2 regions of the Bacillus sp. LQ01 genome follow, and region 1 is predicted to be linked to the other one. Evidence: riboswitches for the same ligand, from Rfam matches in the RefSeq annotation. Region 1 holds a riboswitch; the other holds the start of a gene.
The links. A riboswitch is a leader RNA that binds a small molecule or an ion and turns the genes downstream of it on or off. The one in region 1 is predicted to bind S-adenosylmethionine.
Positions count from the first base shown of each region.

Region 1 (4,209 bases):
TTTAGTTTCTGGTAACACAGTATTACTAAAACCAGCTAGTACAACTCCTGTAGTAGCAGCGAAATTTATGGAAGTATTAGAAGAAGCTGGCTTACCAGCTGGCGTAGTAAACTTCGTTCCAGGTAACGGTTCTGAAGTTGGTGACTACTTAGTAGATCATCCTCGTACACGTTTCGTAAGCTTCACGGGATCTCGTGATGTAGGTATCCGCATCTATGAGCGTGCAGCGAAAGTAAACCCAGGACAAATTTGGTTAAAACGCGTTATCGCTGAAATGGGCGGTAAAGACACAATCGTTGTTGATAAAGAAGCAGATCTTGAATTAGCAGCTAAGTCTATCGTTGCATCAGCATTCGGATTCTCAGGACAAAAATGTTCTGCATGTTCTCGTGCAGTAATCCATGAAGATGTATACGATCACGTATTAAATCGTGCTGTTGAATTAACAAAAGAATTAACAGTTGCTAACCCAGCAGTATTAGGTACAAACATGGGTCCTGTTAATGACCAAGCTGCATTTGATAAAGTAATGAGCTATGTTGCAATTGGTAAAGAAGAAGGTAGAATCTTAGCAGGTGGCGAAGGAGACGATTCTAAAGGCTGGTTCATCCAACCAACAATCGTTGCTGACGTTGCAGAAGATGCTCGCTTAATGAAAGAAGAAATCTTCGGACCAGTAGTAGCATTCTGTAAAGCGAAAGACTTCGATCATGCACTTGCAATTGCAAACAATACGGAATACGGTTTAACAGGTGCTGTTATTACTAACAACCGTGACCATATTGAAAAAGCACGCGAAGACTTCCACGTTGGTAACTTATACTTCAACCGTGGATGTACTGGTGCAATCGTAGGTTACCAACCATTCGGTGGCTTTAACATGTCTGGTACAGACTCTAAAGCTGGTGGACCTGATTACTTAGCACTTCACATGCAAGCAAAAACTACTTCTGAAACTTTATAAGAAATAGTAGAGGAGCTCTTCACAGAATGTGAAGAGCTCCTTTTAAAATTGAACCCCCATATATTACCGTCGTTCGAAGAGAATGAGCTAAAACCTATTAATAGCGGGATAAACATGTAAACAGAAATAAAATAATGAGAAAAGTTGACTTATTAGTCATATTTTTTAGTATTCATTTTGAGAATTTCCTGTATAATACAATTTGAAAGAAAATCTATGGTTCGACAAGGAACACTCCTTTCGGTTTTGCTCACTGAAAGGAGTGTTTTTTTATGTAGCTAAAAATTCTTGCGTGCTTATTACATTTGCATATACGCCATTTAAACTAGCTAAAATTGTATTGTGAATATAAACAGCTGGTATAGTAGCGTTCTTAAAAGAAAGGTCTTTTGTAGCACAAGCGTCATGTATAACGGTACATTGAAAGCCAAAATCGAATGCAGCCCTTACTGTTGCATCGATACACATATGAGTCATCATCCCGCATACAACGACATGTTCAATATTAAAACGTTTTAATTGCTCTAGAAGATTAGTTTCTCGGAAGCTATTTGGATAATGTTTGACTATAACTGTTTCTTCTCTAAGTGGACGTACGCTTTCGTGAATATGTACACCTTCTGTATTAGGTAGGAAAAAAGTAGCGTCATCTTTTATAGCTACGTGTTGGATATGAAAAATAGGTTCGCTGTTTGTTCTAAATTGTTGTAATAACTGATTAGCATATTCGCTTGCTTCTACTGGATTACGCAATTCCATCTTTCCATTTGGAAAATAATCGTTTTGAATATCGACGAGTAAAAGAGCTGTTTTCATATATTTATCTTCCTCCGAGTTTCATATTCAAATAAATTTATTCAATTCGTAGAGAGGATTCTCCTGTTTAAAAATATGAGGAAGAAGAATTTTAAATAACCTTGAAAGTTACTATTTTTCAGATGAATATTCATCTGAAAATTTTAATAAAGGAATAATTAATATTTTTCTAAAAAATGTATTGACTCTTATTATTCTGAGTTCTATAATGAGAATTAATTAAACGACAATTAAATCGATACATTCTTATCCAGAGAGGTGGAGGGACTGGCCCTACGATACCTCAGCAACGGGTTTTTTAATACCGTGCTAACTCCAGCAAGCCATATAAAGGCTTGGAAGATGAGAAGATGTGAACGAGTACATATAAGTGCTCTCCTTCTTATCTTTATGGTTGATAAGAAGGAGGGCACTTTTTATTTTACCTCGAAAGCTCTGCTTCAAGTTTTTACAGCATATAGGAGGGAAAAAAATGATTTCTTTTACCAATGTAAGTAAAGTGTATGAATCAGCTGGCCAATCTGTTCATGCGGTGGAGGATGTAACATTATCAGTTGAGAAAGGCGAAATTTTTGGCATTATCGGTTTTAGTGGCGCTGGAAAGAGTACGTTATTACGCTTAGTAAATATGTTAGAGAGACCGACGGCAGGAACGATTTCAATAGATGATAAAGATATTACATCATTATCGACGAAAGAATTGCGTAAACTAAGACAAAGAATCGGAATGATTTTTCAAAGTTTTAATTTATTTAATTCAAGAACAGTATTTGGAAATATTGCTTATCCATTAAAGTTAGCGAAAGTACCAAAGAATGAGATAAAAGAAAGAGTAAATGAACTGCTGAAGTTTGTAGGGTTAGAAGATAAAGCAAACTATTATCCAGAGCAGCTATCAGGTGGGCAAAAGCAGCGTGTGGGCATTGCTAGAGCACTTGCGACATCGCCAGATATTCTTATATGTGATGAGGCAACATCAGCCTTAGATCCAGAAACGACGACAGAAATTCTAAACTTATTAAAGAAAGTAAATCGAGAATACAATTTAACAATTCTTCTTATTACACATGAAATGCATGTTGTGAAAGAAATTTGTCACCGTGTAGCTGTAATGGAGAAGGGGAAAGTTATTGAAGAAGGAAAACTGTTTGATGTTTTCACGCAACCAAAAACAAAGACGACTCAAAACTTTGTACGTTCTGTCATTAATGATCATTTACCGGAAAGTGTTCTAGCGAAAATTCAAAATGGTGGTCAAATTTATCGTCTAACATTTACTGGTGAGGAGACAGGACAGCCGGTACTATCATATATCGCAAAAAACTATAACGTCGATGTAAATGTACTGTACGGAAATATTATTGAACTTCAAAATGTGCTATTTGGAAATCTTCTTGTAGAGTTGCAAGGTGAGCAGAGGGAAATTCAAAAAGCATTACAACATCTAAGACTGCAAGTGCAGCTGAAGGAGGTAGAAGCTCATGCGAGTTGATTGGAGTATATTTTGGCCGCGCATACTAGATGCGACGGGGGATACCCTCTTAATGGTAATTGTAACCCTTATATTCGCTACAATTCTGGGTATACCTCTAGGTTTACTTTTGTATGTAACGAGAAAAGGAAACTTTTTAGAAAATAAATGGGTCTTTTCTATTCTTAACATCATAATTAATACAATTCGTCCGGTACCATTCATTATCTTTTTAGTAGCCTTAAGTCCACTAACAAGAAGTGTTATCGGAACGACGATTGGAACAGCAGCGGCAATTTTCCCGATGACGTTAGTCGCATCAATTGGTATTGCTAGAATGGTTGAAACAAACCTTGTTTCCGTTCCGAAAGGAGTAATTGAAGCAGCGCAAGCAATGGGAGCCTCACCAATTAGAATTGTTTTTGAAATCCTTGTACCAGAAGCGTTAGCACCATTAATCTTAGGTGTCACATTTATGACAGTTGGTTTAATTGAATTCTCTGCAGTTGCTGGGCTTGTCGGTGGTGGCGGTCTTGGTGACTTGGCAATGACATATGGTTATCAACGTTTTGATACATCAGTTATGTTCGTAACGGTCGTGTTACTTATCATTCTCGTACAGATAGCTCAAAATTTAGGAAACTACTTTGCGAAAGTCTTGTTACGCAGATCATAAAAAGGAAGAGAGGAAAAGAAAATGAAGAAAATTTTAGCATTTGCATTATCAGCGATTGTAGGAGTCTCAGCATTAAGCGGCTGCTCAAGTGGAGACACGGGTGCAGGAGCGAAAGAAAAAGTAGTTCGCGTCGGTGTAACTGGAACGGATGGAGACGCTTGGGAAATTTTGAAGAAAAAAGCTGAAAAAGAAGGGATTAAGATTAAACTGGTCGAGTTCTCTGATTACACAACGCCAAATAAAGCGTTAGCTGATGGAGATATTGAATTAAACTCATTCCAG
Region 1 is NZ_JBYEZL010000004.1:24,112-28,320, forward strand. Features, by position in the region: gene pruA (L-glutamate gamma-semialdehyde dehydrogenase) at 1-964, shown strand, start outside; partial or broken gene AC22L0_RS23620 (cysteine hydrolase family protein) at 1,215-1,780, opposite strand; SAM riboswitch class I at 2,024-2,129, shown strand; gene AC22L0_RS23625 (methionine ABC transporter ATP-binding protein) at 2,253-3,272, shown strand; gene AC22L0_RS23630 (methionine ABC transporter permease) at 3,262-3,927, shown strand; gene AC22L0_RS23635 (MetQ/NlpA family ABC transporter substrate-binding protein) at 3,949-4,209, shown strand, end outside.

Region 2 (4,209 bases), on a different contig from region 1:
GTTAGCTTTGAATTCATTTGCAAGTTCGATTGCTTTTGCTTTGTAAGCAGCTTTATCAGCCCAAGTTTGTTCAGGCATTAACACTTCGTCAGGTACACCTGGTACGTGAAGTGGAACTTCAAGACCGAAGATGTCATGTTTAGCTGTTTCAGTTTTCGCAAGTTCACCGTTTAATGCAGCTTGAATCATTGCACGAGTGTAACCTAAGTTCATACGTTTACCAACGCCGTATTCGCCACCAGTCCAGCCAGTGTTTACTAAGAATACTTTCGCATCGTGTTTCTCAATTTTTTCACCAAGCATTTCAGCATAGCGAGATGCATCAAGTGGTAAGAATGGTGAACCGAAGCAAGTTGAGAATGTTGCTTGCGGAGATGTAACACCGCGCTCTGTTCCTGCTAGTTTACTAGTGTAACCACTTAAGAAATGATACATAGCTTGTTCTTTTGATAACTTACTGATTGGAGGCAATACGCCAGATGCATCAGCAGTTAAGAAAATGATTGTATTTGGGTGTCCAGCAACACTTGGCAGTACGATATTGTCGATCGCATGCATAGGGTATGCAGCACGAGTATTTTCTGTTAAAGTAGTATCGTTATAGTCTGCGATACGCGTTTGGTCATTAATGATAACGTTTTCTAAAACAGATCCAAATGTGATTGCATCGAAAATTTGTGGTTCTTTCTCGTGAGAAAGGTTTACACATTTCGCGTAGCAACCGCCTTCAATATTGAATACACCGTTATCAGACCAACCGTGCTCATCATCACCAATTAATTTACGGTTTGGATCAGCAGATAATGTTGTTTTACCTGTTCCAGATAAACCGAAGAATAATGCTACATCGCCTTCTTCACCTACGTTTGCAGAACAGTGCATAGAAAGAATATCTTGTTCAGGTAATAAGAAGTTCATAATAGAGAAGATTGATTTTTTCATTTCTCCAGCGTATTCTGTACCACCAATTAATACGATGCGTTTTTCGAATGAAACCATAATGAATGCTTCAGAGTTTGTACCGTCAACAGCTGGATCAGCTTTGAAATTCGGTGCAGAAACAATTGTGAATTCTGATTCATGAGTCGTTAATTCTTCTTCAGTTGGACGAATGAATAATTGATGTACAAATAAATTGTGCCATGCATATTCGTTAATAACTTGAATTGGTAGGCGGTAATTGCGGTCAGCGCCTGCAAATCCTTTGAAGACGAATAACTCTTCTTTTTCTTTTAAGTATTCTAAAACTTTAGTATATAATTTATTAAAATGTTCTTCAGAAATCGGTTGGTTCACAGCTCCCCAAGCAATTTTGTCAGCAACCGATGCTTCTTTCACAATAAATTTATCTTTAGGAGAACGTCCTGTATATTTTCCTGTTGAAGCAGAAACGGCACCAGTAGAAGTTAATTTCCCTTCATTTCGCATTAATACTTTTTCCACTAATTGCGGAACACTTAGTTGAATCTGTGCATTGCTTCCGTTCAATAATTCGTGTAAACCAATTTGGACATTCACAGTACTCATATTTATATACCATCCTTTTCATTTAATGAAATATTTCTCGTAATCCCCAACAAGAGTATAACACAATTATATAAATAATGTATACTATTTATTTCTTTTTGTTTGTGTGAATGCATTATTTCCCTATTAATATTTCATTTCAGGCGTATTGAGAAAAACTTTCAGGAAAATGTGAATATTAATTGACAAATGAATATCATTTCTTTAGTATAGGTTGGGACGGATACTCTCTTATCCCGAGCTGGCGGAGGGACAGGCCCGATGAAGCCCAGCAACCTCACTTGTATTGATAAATGCAGGTGAATAGGTGCTAAAACCTGTGCGAGGCTACAGGTCTCGAACGATAAGAGCGAAGGGCAAAAAGCAGTATGCAAGTAGCAAATTAAACCTTTCCTCTATGTAAAGTAGGAAAGGTTTTTCTGTATGCTTGTGTGGGAGAATAAATGTATGTCGCAGTTTGTGGCAAATTAAGGATGAGTTCCGTACAATATATACAATTACTGTAGGGAGGTTTACCACATGACAAAAAAACGTCATCTGTTCACATCTGAGTCTGTAACTGAAGGACATCCAGATAAAATTTGTGACCAAATTTCTGATTCAATTTTAGATGCGATCTTATCAAAAGACGCAAATGCACGTGTAGCTTGTGAAACAACTGTAACAACTGGTTTAGTATTGGTAGCGGGGGAAATTACGACTTCTACTTACGTAGATATTCCGAAAATCGTTCGTGAAACAATTCAAGGCATTGGTTACACACGCGCAAAATACGGATTCGATGCAGAAACTTGTGCTGTTTTAACATCTATCGATGAGCAGTCTGCTGACATCGCTATGGGTGTTGACCAAGCGCTAGAAGCACGCGAAGGTCAAATGACTGACGCTGAGATTGAGGCAATTGGTGCAGGAGACCAAGGTTTAATGTTTGGTTTTGCATGTAATGAAACACAAGAATTAATGCCACTTCCAATCTCGCTTGCTCACAAATTAGCTCGCCGTTTAACTGAAGTACGTAAAGATGATACATTATCATACTTACGTCCAGATGGAAAAACGCAAGTTACAGTTGAGTATGATGAAAATGGTAAACCAGTACGTGTTGATACTATCGTAATTTCTACACAACATCACCCAGATGTTACATGGGAAGAAATCGATCGCGACTTAAAAGAGCACGTAATTAAAGCTGTAGTACCAGCAGAATTAATGGATGGAGAAACGAAATTCTTCATTAATCCAACTGGCCGCTTCGTAATTGGTGGACCACAAGGTGATGCTGGTTTAACAGGACGTAAAATCATCGTTGATACTTACGGTGGATACGCTCGCCACGGTGGCGGTGCATTCTCTGGTAAAGATGCAACGAAAGTTGACCGTTCTGCAGCATATGCAGCTCGTTATGTTGCGAAAAACATCGTAGCAGCTGGTCTTGCTGAAAAAGCAGAAGTACAACTTGCATACGCAATCGGTGTAGCACAACCAGTATCAATTTCAGTTGATACATTCGGCACTGGTAAAGTATCTGAAGACGTACTAGTAGAACTAGTTCGTAACAACTTCGATCTTCGCCCGGCTGGTATTATTAAAATGTTAGACTTACGTCGCCCAATTTACAAACAAACAGCAGCTTACGGCCACTTCGGACGTACTGATGTAGATCTATCATGGGAACGTACAGACAAAGCTGCAGCTTTAAAAGAGCAAGCTGGTCTATAATATATGAAAAAAAGCTTTGCGCGGTGAGCGCAAAGCTTTTTTTATTTATAATTACGTTGGAATAAAGCGAAGAGTTCAATGTCATGCCAAGTGCCGTTGCGGAATATAGCTTCTTTACAAGTTCCTTCATGTTGAAAACCAAGTGATTTATATAATTTAACTGCTCTATCGTTAAAGGAAAATACTCGTAAAGAAAGGCGATGTAAATTTAATTCTAAAAATGCATAATCCAATAATAGGGTTAAAGCTTCCTGCCCATAACCTTGCCCCCAGTAATCCTTTTTACCAATATCAATAATGCATTCAGCGTTTCGATTATACGAATCAATATGAATTAAAGAAGTAATACCAATTGGAAGATGCGTAGCTTTTTCTTCAATGATATAGCTCTTAGAGTTCGAAGAATGAATAAATTGCCGGCAAAGTTTTTCTGTGTCTTGAAAGGAATATTTATCAAGAGTGAGTGTAGTTGAACTCATAACGTCTATATCATTATGCCATTTATAATATGTTAGAATATCATCTTCGGAAAACTTTCGTAACTGGATACGGTTGGATTCAAACAATGTAAACACCCCTTTTGTATTTACTGGTTTTTGTTCATTATCTCAACACACGAACTACAATAAATTTGTCCTTCTAATTCAATATACTTTTTCATATTCGTCATGCCATTCGCCGGAAAGGGCATATGAATCCACGCTTTTTCATACGTTTGTATTTCTGTTTTACATGATTTACAAAAGATTGATTTCTTTTTGAACATATGTAATCAACCTTTCATTTGACGTGCTTTACTTGCGCAAAAGGCACTACTTAGTAAAAATAGTGTCGCGAATATAATGCTTACTAATGTAGCGTATGGAATTGCGCCTTTTAAGGAAAAGCCGACAGTGATTGAAGCGATGAATAAGAGGATAAATGTTGTTGTTAATTTTTTATAAAGTTCCATACTATGTAGAC
Region 2 is NZ_JBYEZL010000002.1:98,822-103,030, forward strand. Features, by position in the region: gene pckA (phosphoenolpyruvate carboxykinase (ATP)) at 1-1,527, opposite strand, end outside; SAM riboswitch class I at 1,756-1,877, shown strand; gene metK (methionine adenosyltransferase) at 2,047-3,246, shown strand; gene AC22L0_RS12855 (GNAT family N-acetyltransferase) at 3,288-3,812, opposite strand; gene AC22L0_RS12860 (hypothetical protein) at 3,833-4,012, opposite strand; gene AC22L0_RS12865 (hypothetical protein) at 4,019-4,198, opposite strand.
Region 2: linked by a shared signal. The riboswitch ahead of metK (methionine adenosyltransferase) and the one ahead of AC22L0_RS23625 (methionine ABC transporter ATP-binding protein) in region 1 are both predicted to bind S-adenosylmethionine.